Regions from separate parts of the Variovorax sp. CCNWLW235 genome, predicted to be linked through region 2. Evidence: predicted binding sites of a transcription regulator. Region 2 holds the regulator's gene; each other region holds the start of a gene.
The links. The regulator LexA, encoded in region 2, represses DNA repair genes until DNA is damaged. The targets are predictions, from matches to a motif close to ACTGTATNNNNATACAGT.
Positions count from the first base shown of each region.

Region 1: a site for LexA is predicted at 2,647-2,664, ahead of V9L21_RS22940 (PA0069 family radical SAM protein). Genes of this name have one in related genera too.
Region 3: a site for LexA is predicted at 1,528-1,545, ahead of V9L21_RS25940 (putative DNA modification/repair radical SAM protein). Genes of this name have one in related genera too.
Region 4: a site for LexA is predicted at 1,707-1,724, ahead of recA (recombinase RecA). Genes of this name have one in related genera too.

Region 1 covers NZ_JBBCBW010000027.1:9,943-14,103, reverse strand. Annotated here, with positions in the region: gene gnd (decarboxylating NADP(+)-dependent phosphogluconate dehydrogenase) at 1-865, shown strand, start outside; gene V9L21_RS22945 (gluconokinase) at 897-1,412, opposite strand; gene V9L21_RS22940 (PA0069 family radical SAM protein) at 1,527-2,621, opposite strand; gene V9L21_RS22935 (GbsR/MarR family transcriptional regulator) at 2,743-3,345, shown strand; gene V9L21_RS22930 (thiol-disulfide oxidoreductase DCC family protein) at 3,403-3,828, shown strand; gene V9L21_RS22925 (SAM-dependent methyltransferase) at 3,848-4,161, shown strand, end outside.
Region 2 covers NZ_JBBCBW010000008.1:5,046-9,206, forward strand. Annotated here, with positions in the region: gene adk (adenylate kinase) at 1-646, shown strand, start outside; gene V9L21_RS11385 (asparaginase) at 711-1,700, opposite strand; gene lexA (transcriptional repressor LexA) at 1,774-2,457, shown strand; gene V9L21_RS11395 (hypothetical protein) at 2,596-2,970, shown strand; gene V9L21_RS11400 (D-2-hydroxyacid dehydrogenase family protein) at 3,063-4,070, shown strand; gene V9L21_RS11405 (MFS transporter) at 4,131-4,161, shown strand, end outside.
Region 3 covers NZ_JBBCBW010000039.1:5,611-9,771, forward strand. Annotated here, with positions in the region: gene V9L21_RS25935 (UdgX family uracil-DNA binding protein) at 1-234, opposite strand, end outside; gene V9L21_RS25940 (putative DNA modification/repair radical SAM protein) at 250-1,506, opposite strand; gene V9L21_RS25945 (hypothetical protein) at 1,646-1,885, shown strand; gene V9L21_RS25950 (LysR family transcriptional regulator) at 1,870-2,790, opposite strand; gene V9L21_RS25955 (3-hydroxyacyl-CoA dehydrogenase NAD-binding domain-containing protein) at 2,915-4,161, shown strand, end outside.
Region 4 covers NZ_JBBCBW010000003.1:110,436-114,596, reverse strand. Annotated here, with positions in the region: gene recX (recombination regulator RecX) at 28-492, opposite strand; gene recA (recombinase RecA) at 541-1,659, opposite strand; gene V9L21_RS05280 (MarR family winged helix-turn-helix transcriptional regulator) at 1,806-2,291, shown strand; gene V9L21_RS05275 (response regulator) at 2,358-3,032, shown strand; gene V9L21_RS05270 (sensor histidine kinase) at 3,071-4,161, shown strand, end outside.

The sequences.
Region 1 (4,161 bases), on a different contig from region 2:
GCACAACGGCATCGAATATGGAGACATGCAGCTCATCTGCGAGGCCTACAGCCTGTTCAAGGCCGCGGGTTTCACCACCGACGAAATGGCCGCGGTCTTCAATGAATGGAACGACGGCGAGCTGCAGAGCTACCTGATCCAGATCACCGCCAAGGCGCTCGAGCAGAAAGACCCGGAAACCGGCAAGCCGATCGTCGATGTCATTCTCGACAAGGCAGGCCAGAAGGGCACCGGCCAGTGGACGCTCATCAACGCGGCCGAAAACGCGGTGGTCATCAGCACCATCAACGCGGCTGTCGAAGCGCGGGTGCTGTCGTCGCAAAAGAAGCAGCGCGTGGCCGCAAGCAAGCTGCTGCAGGGGCCGAAGGCCGAGCTTTCGATGGGGAAGAAGGCGCTGGTGGCCAAGGTGCACGATGCGCTCTATGCCTCGAAGGTCATCAGCTATACGCAAGGCTTCGACCTCGTCAAGACCATGGGCGAAAAGAAGGAGTGGAAGCTCGACCTCGGCCGCATCGCTGCGATATGGCGCGGCGGCTGCATCATTCGCGCGCGCTTCCTGAACCGCATCACCGATGCCTACCGCACCGATCCCGCGCTGGGCAACCTGATGCTCGACCCGTTCTTCAAGGACCTGCTCAACCGCACACAGCAGAACTGGCGCGAAGTGGTGGCGCTGGCGGTGAGCAACGGCATTCCGGTGCCGGCGTTCAGCGCATCGCTCGCCTACTACGACAGCTACCGCACCGAGCGGCTATCGGCAAACCTGCTGCAGGCGCAGCGCGACTTCTTCGGCGCGCACACGTATGAGCGGGTCGACAAGCCCGCGGGCGAGTTCTTCCATACCAACTGGCCTGAAGTGATCTAAGGGCCGGCGCAGACAGCCCGGTGCTTGCGCTCTAGCGGCGCGCAGCTTCCGGGATTTCACGTTTGACCTGCGCGACCAGTTCCGGCAGCGGCGCGGTGGCATCGACTGCCACCACGCCGGCCTCGCCCACCGGCGATTCGAGCGTCGCGAACTGGTTGGCCACCAGGCTGGCCGGAAACATGTGCTCGCCCGCACCCGCACGCGCGGCCACGCGCCGCTCGGCCTCGTCGCGTTCGATGGACATGAACACGAACCGCAGGTCCGGCACGGCCGCACGCAACTGCTCGCGGTAGGCGCGTTTGAGCGCCGAACATGTCAGCACCGCACCCTGGGGCTTGTCGGCAAGCGCGCGACCCAGCGTGGCAAGCCAGCCGGCGCGGTCGGCATCGGTCAAGGGGATGCCCTGGCGCATTTTTTCGACGTTCGACGCAGGGTGGTGGTCGTCCCCTTCGATCAGCGGCAGCGCAAAGGCGGTGGCAAGCGCCGCCCCCAGGCTCGATTTGCCGCAGCCTGAAACTCCCATCACCACCATCCATATCCCGTTCATGCGTACCTTTGCAGCCAAGGCCGGACGGCCGCTGCCGCCGGTGGGTTGAATCTACCGCTTATTTTGAAGCGGATTTGATGCGATGCCCGGCTGCAGGCCGCACGGGAACAGCCCTCAGAAAAGACTGCCCTGCCCCGCCGCACCGGGCGGCCGAAAGGCGCCCAGGTCGAGCGGAATGCGCTCCCGGTTGAAGCCGATGCGGTTTGCCGCCTTCTCGAAGCGCTGGCGGATCAGGTCGGCCCAGAGGCCGGTGCCCTTCATGCGCGTCGCAAAGTCGGCGTCGTAGTCCTTGCCGCCGCGCATTTCGTGGATGCGCGCCATGATGCGGTCGGCGCGCTGTGGGTAGTGCAGCGCCAGCCATTCCTTGAAGAGCGGCGCCACCTCCCACGGCAACCGTATCACCGTGTAGAAGGCGCTGCGCGCACCGGCCTCCCAGGCCGCTTCGAGCACCTGCTCCATGTCTTCGTTGACGAACGGAATCTGCGGCGCCACGCTCACGCCCACCGGCACGCCCGCCTCGGCCAGGGTGCGAATGGTGCGCAGTCGCCGATGCGGCGCGGCCGCGCGCGGCTCGAGCTTGCGGGCCAGTTCGCCGTCGAGCGTGGTCACTGTCACGTACACCGCGGCCAATTGCTGGGCGGCCATGGGCGCGATCAGGTCGAGGTCGCGCTCGACCGCGCTCGACTTGGTGACCAGCGCAAAGGGGTGCCGTGTTTCTTGCAGCAGCTCGATGATCGAACGGGTGAGCCGCAGCTCGCGCTCGATGGGCTGGTAGCAATCGGTGGCGGTGCCGATTGCGATGTGGCTGGGCCGGTAGCCCTTGCGGCCGAGCTCGGCGCGCAGCACCTCGACGATGTTGCGCTTGGCAATGAGCTTGGTTTCGAAGTCGAGCCCCGGCGAGAGATTGAGGTAGCTGTGGGTGGGCCGCGCAAAGCAATAGATGCAGCCGTGCTCGCAGCCGCGATACGGGTTGAGGGAACGGTCGAACGACACGTCGGGCGACTCGTTTTCGTTGAGCACCGACTTCACGTCTTCGAAGCGCACCTCGGTCGCCAGCGCAGGCAGGTCTTCCGCTTCGGCGGCGCCTTCTTCGAGCGTGCCCCAGCCGTCGTCGAAGGCGTTGCGCTCGTCGCGTGAAAAGCGGTGTGCCAGGTGCGTGGCCGCGCCGCGGCCCTTGATGGCGTGAATGGGAATGCGGGCAGCCGGCATGGCAGTTCCTTTTCTCAAGTCAAATACTGTTTATTTGTACAGTATTCCAATCAGGCGGCTTGCGCAAACGAATCTTTATTTCTCTATTGACAGAAATTTCTAAAATCCTAGACTTCGAAACATGGAACTCACCGACATCCAACGCAAGTTCGTCCTCCACTGGGGCGAAATGGGCTCCATGTGGGGTGTCAACCGCACGGTTTCGCAAATTCATGCGCTGCTGTTCGCCCATGGCAAGCCCATGCATGCCGAAGAGCTCTCCGACACCCTCGGCGTGGCCCGTTCCAACGTGAGCAACAGCCTGAAAGAACTCCAGGCGTGGAACCTGGTGCGCGTAACGCACATCCTCGGCGACCGCCGCGACTACTTCGAAACCAGCGTCGACGTGTGGGAGCTGTTTCGTACCGTAGTGCGCGAGCGCAAGGAACGCGAGTTCGATCCCACCATCCGTGTGTTGCGCGAAATCGTCTCGAGCCCCGACTTCCAGAAGGAGCCCGCCGATGCGCAAGACCGCATCCGCTCCACCATGGACCTGATGAGCAAGCTCGCCACCTGGGCCGACGAAATGCTGCGGCTCTCGCCCGGCACGCTAGACAAGGTGCTGACCTTGGGGGCCAGCGTGCAGAAGTTCGTTCGCGGCGATGCACCTCTGGCAGCGCCCGCGGCACCGAAGAAGAACGACGACGACCCGGATGCCCATCACGCCAGCCTGCCAATGATCTGAGCTTCTCTTTTTTTGCCCATTCATTTCTGTTTTGACAGAAATAACGAAACAAAAACCATGCACCCTGCTGTCACCTACCCTCTCACCGTCTACTACGACGCCACATGCGCCCTTTGCACGGCAGAGATGAACGGCATGAAAGCGCGTGACGCCGCCGGGCACCTGCAACTGGTCGATTGTTCGCCGCCAGGCTTCAATGCCGGGCCTGCGCCGCGCGAGGCGCTGATGACGGCAATCCACGCGGTCGATGCCGCTGGGCAGGTGTTCGCGGGTGTCCCGGCCATCCGAGCTTGCCGCGACGCCGTCGGGCTGCCGAGCGGCAGCTTCCTGCTCGACCTGCCGCTCGTCGCGCCGCTGGCCGACCGCGCCTATGCGGTGCTTGCGCGCAACCGCTACCGGTTGCCGCGCTGGCTGGTCACGCTGGTCGCCGGAAAGGCCGCGCGCTCGTCGGCCTCATGTGCGGGCGGCAATTGCCGAATCTGAAAAGAAAAAGGAGCTCTTCGTGCCCAATGTTTTCCAGCCCGATTTCCGCGCGGCGCAGACACCTGAAGCTCCGCTGTCCAACCCGGCCATCACACGCGCGGACACGCAGGACTACTTCACCGAAGTGGCCGACGACTACCGCGCATGGAGCCCCAGCTACAACATGCACTTCGGCTTCTGGCGGCTCGGGCTCAATCCGCTGCGGCGCGAAGGCATGCTCGTGGAGATGAACCGAGCGGTCGGCCGCGCATTGGAGCTCGATGAGCCCGATGCTGCCAATTCGAATCAGGAGGCGGCACGACCCCGGCGCTGCGTGATCGACCTGGGCTGCGG
Region 2 (4,161 bases):
TTTGCTGGGCGCGCCCGGGGCGGGCAAAGGCACGCAAGCGGCCTTCATCTGCCAGAAGTACGGCATTCCTCAAATTTCGACCGGCGACATGCTGCGCGCAGCCGTCAAGGCCGGCACACCGCTCGGCCAACAAGCCAAGGCGGTCATGGAATCGGGTGGCCTGGTGAGCGACGACCTCATCATCAACCTCGTGAAAGAACGCATCGCGCAACCCGATTGCGCCGACGGCTTCCTGTTCGACGGTTTCCCGCGCACCATTCCGCAGGCGGACGCCATGAAGGCAGCGGGCGTCAAGCTCGACTACGTGCTCGAAATTGACGTGCCCTTCAGCGACATCATCGAACGCATGAGCGGCCGCCGCTCGCACCCCGCATCGGGCCGCATCTATCACGTGAAGTTCAATCCGCCGAAGGTCGAGGGCAAGGACGACATCACCGGCGAAGAACTGATCCAGCGCAAGGACGACGAGGAGGAAACCGTGCGCAAGCGGCTCGAGGTGTACAGCCAGCAGACGCGTCCGCTGGTCGACTACTACTCGGCCTGGGCCAAGGCCGATCCGGCCTCGGCGCCTAAATACCGCGCCATCAAGGGCGTCGGCACGGTCGAAGAGATCACCCAGCGCGCACTGGCCGCACTGAGCAACTGAAGTTCAGCAGGCCGGCGGGCTGCCTTGGCAGCTTGCGCGCCTGCCCGCTTGTGCCCGCGGCCCCTCAGGCGGTTGTTCCGATCAGTTCCAGCATCAACGCGATCCGCGCCTTGACCGGCGTCAGGGCACCGGCATCGCGCAGCTTGTCATCGGGCCTCGGAAGAATGCGCCCGCTCGCGCAACGCGTGGCGCGCAGCACGGCAATCCCCGCGTCCTGCGCACGAAGCGCGGCAGCTTCCAACGCATGGTGCACCGTGCCGTTGCCTGTCGCGGCCAGAACCAGGCCGCGCACCGGCTCGGCGATGCCCGCCGCGCGCTCCTGAAGCAGCAAGTCGACGATAGTGCCGGTCGCACCGGCGTGGCTGGTGAGAATTTCGACCCTCGGCCATTGCATCGGCGCGCCCTCGCCTGTTTCGAGAATTTTTGAACTCCTGCCTGTCGGTGATTCAGGCCAGTCCCGCAAACGCCGAACCGCCCCCTCTTCCACATAGCCGACCGGACCGGCATCGCCCGAAGCAAACGCATCCTGCCGGTAGGTGTGCACCTTCTGGACATCGAAGGCGCTGTGGATCGCGCCTGCGCAGACCACCGTCACGCCCCGCGACGCCGGCGTGGCCGCGACCGCGATGGCGTCGCGCACGTTCTGCGGGCCGTCGGGCGAGAGCGAGCTGGCCGGACGCATGGCGCAGGTCAGCACCACGGGCTTGCCGGGCGCAAGCACGGCCTGAAGAAAGAAGGCGGTTTCCTCGAGGGTGTCGGTGCCGTGCGTGATCACCACGCCGGCCACATCAGCCTCTGCCAGCCAGAAAGCGCAACGTCGGGCGAGCTGCAGCCAGACACCGGGCTCCATGTCCTTGCTGTCGAGCTGCGCCACCTGCTCGGCCGCAAGCGCCAGGCCTTCGGGTGCTTCGATGCCGCCGAGCAGGTCTGCCACACCCACCTGGCCGGCCGTGTAGCCGATGTTGTCGCCGCCGCTGGCGGCACGGCCGGCAATGGTGCCGCCGGTTCCCAGAACCACAATGCGCCGCAGGCTCGGCGAGAGCGAATTAACCATGGCTTGCCAACTTTTAAAAACTGGTTAAAAATACAGGTACTGGATATCTAGCCAGTGCCGCAAGGAACAACATATGCAGTTCGCCGTGAAGCTTACCGCCCGCCAGCAGCAAATCCTGGACTTGATCCAGAGCGCCATCGCACGCACCGGCGCTCCGCCCACGCGGGCAGAAATCGCCAATGAGCTGGGCTTCAAGTCGGCCAACGCCGCTGAAGAGCACCTGCAGGCGCTGGCCCGCAAGGGTGTGATCGAACTCGTCAGCGGCACCTCGCGCGGCATCCGGCTCAAGGGCGACGCGCTGCGGTCGCTCAACGAGTCGCGCCATCGCGAAGGCAACCAGTTCTCTCTCTCGCTGCCCGGCATGGCGCAGCTGGCACTGCCTCTCATCGGCCGTGTTGCGGCGGGGTCGCCCATCCTCGCGCAAGAACACGTCGACCAGACCTACTACGTCGAGAACACGTTGTTCCAGCGCCAGCCCGACTACCTGCTGAAGGTGCGCGGCATGTCCATGCGCGACGCCGGCATCATGGACGGCGACCTGCTGGCGGTGCAAGCCACCAAGGAAGCCCGCAACGGCCAGATCGTGGTGGCCCGCCTCGGCGACGAAGTCACGGTCAAGCGCCTGAAGCGCAACAAGCAGGTCATCGAGCTGCACGCCGAAAACCCCGACTACCCGACCATCGTGGTCCAGCCGGGCGAGCCGTTCGAAATCGAAGGCCTGGCGGTCGGTCTCATTCGCAACACCATGCTGATGTAGGCCCCGCGCCCTGCCTAGAGCAGCACCCCATCCGGTCGCAACAGGTGGCGGGCGTATGGCGCTAAGTCGCCATCACCCTGTTGCGCCCGATCAAAGAAATCCTGCCTGTGTTCAACCTCAGACTTTTTTGGAGTTCACATGGGAATCGCCCTCCTCGCCATCGTTGATTTGTGGATGCCGCTGCAATCGCTCGCAAGCCGGCTGCTGCCGGCGCGCCGCCCGCACCGTCGCGACAGCGGCAGTGCTTCCGCAGGCTTGCGCTACGTCGCAGTCCGGCCGTCGTGCACGGCCCGGGCTCATGGTCCGGCCGCCTCTGATGCGGCAGCACCCGCACCTGTACGGCCCCTGCGCGTTATTCGCGTGGTGGACGGCCTGCAAGGCGAAAAGCGCAGCACCAACCGCATGGTGATTTCCGGCCGCATGGCCGACGTTTGCGCCGAACTCGACCGCCTGGCGGCACTGGAGGCCATGGAAACCGTGAACACCGCGCCAGCCTCCACACGCCTGCATTGAGGCCATGCAACCCCCGGTGACCATTGCCCGGGGCGGGTATCCAAACGTTCACACGCGCGTCATGCCAATGCTGCGAGGCACAATGGCACGCCATGAACATTGTGATCCTCGACGATTACCAGGACGCCGTGCGCAAGCTGCGCTGCGCCACCAAGCTGGACGCGTACGCGGCCAAGGTCTACACCAACACGGTCAAGGGCATTGGTCAACTGTCAATCCGCCTGAAAGACGCCGACGTGATCGTGCTGATCCGCGAGCGCACCCATATCTCGCGCCAGCTGATCGAAAAGCTGCCCAAGCTCAAGCTCATTTCGCAGACAGGGCGGGTGGGCAACCATATCGACGTCACAGCGTGTACCGAACGGGGTGTGGCCGTGGCCGAGGGCACCGGCTCCCCCCAGGCGCCCGCCGAACTCACCTGGGCGCTGATCATGGCGGCCATGCGGCGCTTGCCGCAGTACATCAGCAACCTCAAGCACGGCGCGTGGCAGCAATCGGGGCTCAAATCGGCTTCGATGCCGCCCAACTTCGGGTTGGGCTCGGTGCTCAAGGGCAAGACGCTCTGCATCTGGGGCTACGGCCGCATCGGCCAGTTGGTTGCGCGCTACGGCCAAGCCTTCGGCATGCAAGTCGTCATCTGGGGCCGCGAGGCAAGCTGCGCCAAGGCCCGGTCCGACGGCTTCCAGGTGGCGCAGAACCGTCACGAGTTCTTTGCCGCCGCCGATGTGCTGTCGGTGCACCTGCGGCTCAACGAAGAAACCATGGGCTTGGTCACGCTCGAAGACCTTTCGCGCATGAAGCCGACAGCGCTTTTCGTCAACACCTCGCGCGCGGAGCTGGTCGAGCCCGACGCCCTGCTGGCGGCGCTCAACCGCGGCCGGCCGGGGCTGGCGGCGGTCGACGTGTTCGAGAGCGAGCCGCCGCTGCAGGGGCACGCGCTCCTGCGCCTCGAAAACTGCATCTGCACGCCGCATATCGGCTACGTGGAGCAAGACAGCTACGAGAGCTATTTCGGGCAGGCCTTCGACAACGTGGTGAGCTTCATCAAGGGCAACCCCACCAACATCGTGAATCCCGGCGCGCTGCAGGTTCGCCGGTGATTTCATGAGCCGCCGGGCCGCCCCAAGGCGAATACCGCAGCCGAAGGCGAAGGTCCTTCAGTGAGCCGGCCTGCGCCCCGGGGCGCGCTCT
Region 3 (4,161 bases), on a different contig from region 2:
GCCGCACAACTCGACAAACCATGCGGGCACAGGCTGATGCTGCGCGGCGGAGGCAAGCGCTGCCGGCGGCGCGGCATCGGCATCGCTCGCAGCGCCGAACAGATCGGCGCCATCGCCGGTGGCCTGCGACGCGTTCCATTCGACGCGGTCCGGCGGCACGCCCGCGGCGAGCAGTTGCCGCGCATGGCGGCGAAAGGCGCCGAGATCGACCGGGTCGTCGAGCCGCACATGCATGGCGAATACCTCAGCTCAGAACAGCGAGGCTTGCGCCGGGCGCTGCTGCGGCGCCGACGAAGGCATGGGCGCCCCGCGCGACGGCCGGTGCCCGTCTGCAACGACGAACGGCAGCACCTTGCGTGCCGGCACGTGCAGCCGCCGCAGATCGTCCGCGCGCACCCGGCGCACGCGCCGCGCCTGCAGCAGCCGCTCGACGGCTTTGACGCCGAGCCCCGGCACGCGCAACAGCATTTCGCGCGGCGCATGGTTCAGGTCGACCGGAAAGCGATCGGCATGCGCGAGCGCCCAGGCCAGCTTGGGATCGACGTCGAGCCGCAGCAGGCCGTCGGGCTCGGCCACGATTTCCTGGTGCCCGAAGCCGTAGAAGCGCATGAGCCAGTCGGCCTGGTAGAGCCGGTGCTCGCGCATCAGCGGCGGCGCGACCAGCGGCAGCGCGCGGGCGGCGTCGGGTATGGGGCTGAAGGCGGAGTAGTACACGCGCTTGAGCTTGTAGGCGCCGTAGAGCGTGGCGCTCGAGGCGAGGATCTGCCGGTCGTCGGTGGCATCGGCGCCCACGATCATCTGCGTGCTCTGGCCGGCGGGCGCAAAGGGCGGCGGCTTTGCTGCCAAGGGCGCAGCGCCGGGCAGCGCGCGAATCGGCACCACGCGGCGCGCCTCTTCGCGCGTGTCGTCGATGCGCAGGCGCAGCCGCGCCATGGAGCGGCGGATGGCGCTTTCGTCCTTCTCCGGGGCGAGCGCCTGCAGGCCCTCGGTGGTCGGCATCTCGACGTTGATGCTCAGGCGGTCGGCATAGCGGCCGGCGCGCGCAATGAGCTCGTCGCTGGCATCGGGAATGGCCTTCAGGTGGATGTAGCCGCGAAAGTCGTGGTCTTCGCGCAGCGTGCGCGCCACCTCGACCACCTGCTCCATCGTGTGGTCCGGCGACTTGACGATGCCGCTGGACAGGAACAGCCCCTCGATGCAGTTGCGGCGGTAGAAGTCGAGCGTGAGCTGCACCACCTCGTCGACGCGAAAGCGCGCGCGCGGCACGTTGCTCGACGCGCGGTTGACGCAGTAAAGGCAGTCGTACTGGCAGTGGTTGGTGAGCAGCACCTTCAGCAGCGAGATGCACCGCCCGTCCGGCGCAAAGCTGTGGCAGATGCCCGCGCCCTCGGTCGAACCGATGCCGCGCCCGCCGATGGAGTCGCGCGGCTGCGAGCCGCTTGACGCGCACGAGGCGTCGTACTTGGCGGCGTCCGCGAGGATGGCGAGTTTGCGCTGGAGGTCCACGGAAAACTGGGCACTGAAAATACTGTATGAATATACAGTTTTGAAGACCGTGTGTCTTGAAGAACGGGGAAATCCCAGGGTCTTGCAGCCGCTAAAGTCGCGGGCTCTCCTTCACCCATGCGCAGCGATGCGCTTTCCGATGCGCCGCTCACCTGCTCTCTTCGCTTTCTTTGCCCTGCCTCTCGCGGCCCTCGTCCTCGCCGGATGCGCCGCGCGGCCCGCGCCCCGCGTCACCTGGCTGGGCGACGGCGTGTTCAAGTCGCCCTCGGTGAAGGATGCCGACGCCTACTGCCGCAACTTCGGCGCCCCGCTGCGCTACCTCGATCCGAAGGCGGCGGCGCGCGCGCCGGAGTCCGAAGTCACCTACCGCTGCGACTGATCGGCCGGGTCCGCTGCGGGCGGCCGCACCCGTTCCAGAATGAAGTCGATGAAGGTGCGGATCGCCCGCGTGTGCTGTCGGTTGGGCATATAGAGCATGAACATCTGCGTGCCGAAAATACTCAGGCGCCAATCGTCCAGCGTGGTCACCACCTCGCCCCGGCGCACGTCGTCCTGCACCACGTAGTCGGGCACCAGGCCAATGCCGAGCCCGGCGAGGATGGCCTGGCGCAGGAATAAAAAGTTTTCTGAGATCAGCGTCGGCTCGAGGATCACCTCGCGCCGGGTCTCACCCTGGTAGGCCGAGACGCGCAGCTCCCGGCCAATGACCGCGGCGGTGACCACCGGCGCGCCCTGCAGCTCGTCCAGCTGCACCGGCAGCGGATGCTTCTGCGCATAGTCGCGCGAGGCGCAGGCCACGTAGCGCACCGGCCCCAACTCCCGCGCCACCAGGTTCTGCGGCGGCTCCGGCACCACGCGAATCGCAATGTCGACCTCGTCGCGCAGCAAGTCTTCGATGCGGTTTTCAAACACCACGTCCAGCACGATGCCGGGGTACTGGCGCTTGAAGTCGATCAGCCAGTCGGCCATGACCAGTTGGCCGTAGCCGCTGGGCACGCTGAGCCGCACGCGGCCCTGCAGACCCTGGCCCAGCGTGGTGACAGATTCTTTTGCGGCCAGCAGTTCGGTCTGGATGGCCACGCCGTGCTGGTAAAGGCGCAGGCCGATTTCGGTGGGCTCGGCGCGGCGGGTGGTGCGCCGCACCAGTTGGGCGCCGACCGAGCGCTCCAGCTGGTTCAGGTGGTAGCTGACGTTGGCGCGGCTCATCTTGAGGCGGCGCGCCGCCGCGCTCAGGTTGCCCGCGTCGAGGATTTCCACCAGCAAGGTCAGCGATTGGAGGTCCATGCACCGGATTGTGTCAAAAATCCTTTGACAGTCTGTCAACCCTCTATGCAATTGTCAAAGGCGCGCATCGGGCAAAGAATGCTGGGTTCACCCTGGAACCCGCAAGAGACAAGAGAGACAAGACATGGCCACCACCGACTCCAGCCTTCCCGCGTCTTCTTCCAACCCCGTCAGCTTCGAGCGCGCCCCGCATCCGGGTGGCGTGTTCGTGGTGACCATCGACAACCCGCCCGTCAACGCACTGGGCGTCGATGTGCGCCGCGGCCTGGTGGCCGCCATCGAGGCGGCCGAGGCCGACAGCGCAGCCGCCGCGGTGCTGATCGTCGGCGCGGGCCGCAACTTCATCGCGGGTGCGGACATCCGCGAGTTCGGCAAGACGCCGCAGCCGCCCTCGCTGCCCGAGGTGTGCCTGAAGATCGAGAACTGCAGCAAGCCTGTGATTGCCGCCATTCACGGCGCGGCGCTGGGCGGCGGGCTCGAAGTGGCACTGTCGGCGCACTACCGCATTGCCGCGCCTTCGGCCAAGCTGGGCTTGCCAGAAGTGCAGCTCGGCCTCTTGCCCGGTTCGGGCGGCACGCAGCGCGCGCCGCGCCTCATCGGCGTGAAGGCCGCGCTCGAGCTGATGCTCAGCGGCCGCCATGCGGGTGCGAAGGAAGCGTTATCGCTCGGGCTGGTCGACCGCCTGGGCACCCAAGCCGATGCGCGCGCCGAAGGCCTTGCCTACGCAGAAGAACTCGCCGCCGCCAAGGCGCCGGTGCGCCGCACGCGCGAGGCCGCCGGCCCGGCCGATGCAGAAGCCAGCCGCGCAGCGCTCGAAGCGGCGCGCGCCGACACCGCCAAGAAGAGCCGCGGGCTCTTCTCGCCGATGAAGATCATCGAAGCCGTCGAAGCTGCGCTCACGCTGCCTTTCGACGAAGGCATGGCGCTGGAGCGCAAACTCTTCCTGCAGTGCATCGACAGCCCGCAGCGCGCCGGCCTGATCCACGCCTTCTTCGCCGAGCGCGAAGTGCTGAAGGCGCCCGAAACCAAGGCCGCCAAGCCGCGTGCGATCGAATCGGCCGGCATCATCGGCGGCGGCACCATGGGCGCGGGCATTGCGGTGGCCATGCTCGATGCGGGCCTGCCCGTGACCATGATCGAGCGCGATGAGCCCAGCCTTGCGCGCGGCCGCCAGCATGTCGAGAAGGTGTACGACGGCCTGATCGCCAAGGGCCGCATGACGCCCGAAGCCAAGGCCGCCGTGATGGCGCGTTTCTCGGGCTCCACCTCTTACGACGCGCTCGCGCAGGCCGACATCGTGGTCGAAGCGGTGTTCGAAGACATGGGCGTGAAGAAGGCGGTGTTCGCCGAGCTCGACCGGGTGTGCAAGCC
Region 4 (4,161 bases), on a different contig from region 2:
ACGGCGATGCGACCGGCGCCACCCGCTTCATTCGCCGCCGCTGTCGCCGTCGAAATCGCTCCGGAGCACCTTGGCCACCACCGCGCCAGAAAAGCCGCGCGCCATCAGAAAGCGCATCTGCTTGGCGCGCTCCTTCGCATCGGCGGGCGGTGCGTCGAAACGGCGGCGCCACAACGCAGTGGCGCGCTCTACTTCGGTGTCTTGCAGGCTGGCCACGGCTTCTGCGATGGCTTCGGGCGCGATGCCCTTGGCCTGCAGCTCCTGGCGCACACGCAATGCGCCCGAACGGGCGGCGCGCTGGTTCAGCACCGAGGCCACCACCCGCGGCTCGCTGATGAAGTCCTTGGCGGCCAGTTCGTCGAGCGCGCGGGCCAGCGTACCGGGCTCTTCTTCATGCCTGGCCAGCTTGCGCTCCAGCTCCGCGCGCGAATGCTCGCGCTGGCTCAGGAGCCGTAATGCGCGGCCTTTGAGGGAGGGGGCACCGAATGCCATGCCTGGTGGTCGCTTGCGCGGCCCCTGAGAGGCCGCGCCGTACCTTGCTTACTCGCCCTTGTCGGCCTTCTCGGCCTTGGCTGCCTTCGCAGGCTTCTCGGCCTTTTCGGTGGCCGGGGTGTCGGCATCGGCCGCCAGCAGCGGAATGCCCAGCGACTCGCGCACCTTGTTCTCGATTTCGCGCGACAGCTCGGGGTTCTCGCGCAGGAACTCGCGTGCGTTGTCGCGGCCCTGGCCGATCTTTTCGCCGTTGTAGGCGTACCAGGCACCCGACTTGTCGAGGATCTTGGCGTTCACGCCCATGTCGATGATTTCGCCTTCGCGGCTGATGCCTTCGCCGAACAGGATGTCGAACTCGGCCGTCTTGAACGGAGGCGACACCTTGTTCTTCACCACCTTCACCTTGGTTTCGTTGCCGATGGCCTCGTCGCCCTTCTTGATGGTGCCGATGCGGCGGATGTCCAGCCGCACCGAGGCGTAGAACTTCAGCGCATTGCCGCCGGTGGTGGTTTCGGGCGAGCCGAACATCACGCCGATCTTCATGCGGATCTGGTTGATGAAGATGACCATGCAGTTGGTCTTCTTGATGGTGGCGGTGAGCTTGCGCAGCGCCTGGCTCATCAGGCGGGCTTGCAGGCCCGGCAGCGAGTCGCCCATTTCGCCTTCGATTTCGGCCTTGGGGGTGAGCGCGGCGACCGAGTCGACCACGATCAGGTCGACGGCGCCCGAGCGCACCAGCGAATCGACGATTTCGAGCGCCTGCTCGCCGGTGTCGGGCTGGCTGATCAGCAGGTCGGACAGGTTCACGCCGAGCTTCTGGGCGTATTGCACGTCGAGCGCATGCTCGGCGTCGACGAAGGCGCAGGTGCCGGCCTGCTTTTGCATGGCGGCGATGACCTGCAGCGTGAGCGTGGTCTTGCCCGACGATTCAGGGCCGTAGATTTCGATGACGCGGCCGCGCGGCAGGCCGCCGACGCCGAGCGCGATGTCCAGGCCGAGCGAACCGGTGGAGACCACCTGGATGTCTTCGAGCGCCTCGCCTTCGCCGAGCCGCATGATCGTGCCCTTGCCGAACTGCTTTTCGATTTGCGCCAGCGCGGCTTGCAGGGCCTTGGCTTTTTCACTGTTGGCGACCGAGATGCTTGCGCCCTTGACGACTGCGTCCATGTGGAAATCTCCTTGAAAATCAACGGTTTGTGTGTGACTGCCATCCATCTGCTTTTAATTACAGGCTGGATGCTTGAACAGTAGTGTAGGGGCTCATTGGTTTCAGTAGACCCATTTTTTAGTCAGTTTGCTTTACCATTTGGGCCATGGCCGAAAATGCTTTTCCGACCGATCCCGACGCGTGGCGGCAAACCCACCTGGGCCGCCTGCTAGGCCATGCGATGCGCCGCTTCGACGAGCGCGTGCTCGAGCTCATGGCGCACGACGTCGAGGTGCCGCTGGCGCTGTCGAACCTGGCCGCCCGCGCCCAGGTGAGCGCCGCGCACATCCACATCACGCGGCACCTGGCGCGCGAAGGTTCGCGCCTGACCGAGCTGGCCGAGCGCGCCGGCATGACCAAGCAGGCGATGGGCGCGCTGGTGGACCAGTGCGAAGCCTGGGGCCTGGTCACACGCGGGCCCGACCCGCTCGATGCGCGGGCGCGGCGCGTGCTTTTCACCGCCGACGGATTGGCTTGGCTCGACGCCTTCCGCGGCGCAGTCACGCAGGCCGAGCGCGAATTCCGCGCCAGCGTCGGCAACGACGTTGCCACCGTGGTAACCATCGGTCTGGAAGCGTACACAGCGGGCTAGACTCGGCTGGGAGAGAGACAAATGTGAACGGCGCCAGCGCGCGCCTGAACCGGCCGGAGGTGGCTCATGCGGATTCTGATTGCCGAAGACGACCAGGTGCTGGCCGATGCCCTGCTGCGCAGCCTGCGCACTTCGGGCGCGGCGGTCGACCACGTGGCGAACGGTTCGCAAGCCGACACCGCGCTCATGACCCACAGCGAGTTCGACTTGCTGATCCTCGACCTCGGGCTGCCCAACCTGCACGGCATCGAGATCCTCAAGCGCCTGCGTGCGCGTGGTTCGCAGTTGCCCGTGCTGGTGCTCACCGCGGCCGACAGCGTGGAAGAACGCGTCAAGGGCCTGGACCACGGCGCCGACGACTACATGGCCAAGCCGTTCAGCCTGCAAGAGCTCGAAGCGCGCGTGCGCGCGCTCACGCGACGCGGCATGGGTGCCACCAGCAACACCATCCGGCACGGTCCGCTGGTGTACGACCAGGCCGGCCGCGTGGCCACCATCGACGGCAAGATGGTCGAGCTCTCGGCGCGCGAACTCGGCCTGCTCGAGGTGCTGCTGCAGCGCGCGGGCCGCCTGGTCAGCAAGGACCAGCTGGTGGAGCGCCTGTGCGAATGGGGCGAGGAAGTGAGCCTGAACGCGATCGAGGTCTACATCCACCGCCTGCGCAAGAAGATCGAGAAGGGGCCGGTGCGCATTGCCACGGTTCGCGGCCTCGGCTACTGCCTCGAAAAAATCCAGCAATGACACGCAGGCTTGCCCCGCGGCTTCGGAGGCCGTAAGCCTTGAAACTGTTCCAGCGCGCGCAGCGCTCCCTGTTCGGCGAGATCCTCGACTGGATGCTCACGCCGCTGCTGCTGCTGGTGCCGGTGAGCATCGGCGTCACGTGGCTGGTGGCACAGGGCATTGCCAATGCGCCCTTCGACCGCGCGCTCGAATACAACGTGCAGACGCTGGCGCGGCTGGTCACCGTGCAACAGGGCCAGACGCAGTTCGTGCTGCCGCAGCCGGCGCGCGAAATCTTGCGGGCCGACGACGCCGACCGCGTGTACTACCAGCTGCTCGACAGCCACGGCAAGCTGCTGAGCGGCGAGTCCGACGTGCCGCATCCCAACACCGACGAGCCCCCGGTCCCTGGCGTGGTCACGCTGCGCAACGGCGAAATGCGCGGCAAGCCAGTTCGCGTGGCCTCGCTCTGGCTGGCCAATGACGACGACGACTCGGCGCCCGCGCTGCTGCAGGTGGCCGAGACGCGCGAGAAGCAATCGGTGCTGGCCACCGAAATCATCAAGGGCGTGCTGCTGCCGCAATTCGCGATCCTGCCGCTCGCGGTTCTGCTGATCTGGCTGGCGCTGGTGCGCGGCATCAAGCCGCTGTCGGTGGTGGAGGCGCGCATCCGCGAGCGCCGCCCGGGCGACTTGAGCCCGCTCGACGAATCGTCGGTGCCACTCGAGGTGGTGCCGCTGGTGTCTTCGGTCAACGAGCTGCTCGACAAGCTCAATGATTCGATCCATACGCAAAAGCGCTTTCTTGCCGACGCGGCGCACCAGCTCAAGACGCCGCTTGCGGGCCTGCGCATGCAGGCCGACCTGGCGCAGCGCGAAGGTGCCAATGCCGACGAGCTCAAGCAGTCGCTCAAACAGATCGGCCGCGCCAGCGTGCGCGCCACGCACACGGTGAACCAACTGCTCTCGCTCGCGCGCGCCGAAAGCACCGGTGCCGGCACGGGCCGCCAGCCCTGCGACCTGGCCCGGCTCACCATTGAAGTGGTGCGCGAAGCCGTGCCGCGCGCCATCGAAAAGCGCATCGACCTGGGCTACGACGGCGCCGAAGCGGGTGCGCCCGGCGTGGTGCTCGAAGGCAACCCGACCCTGCT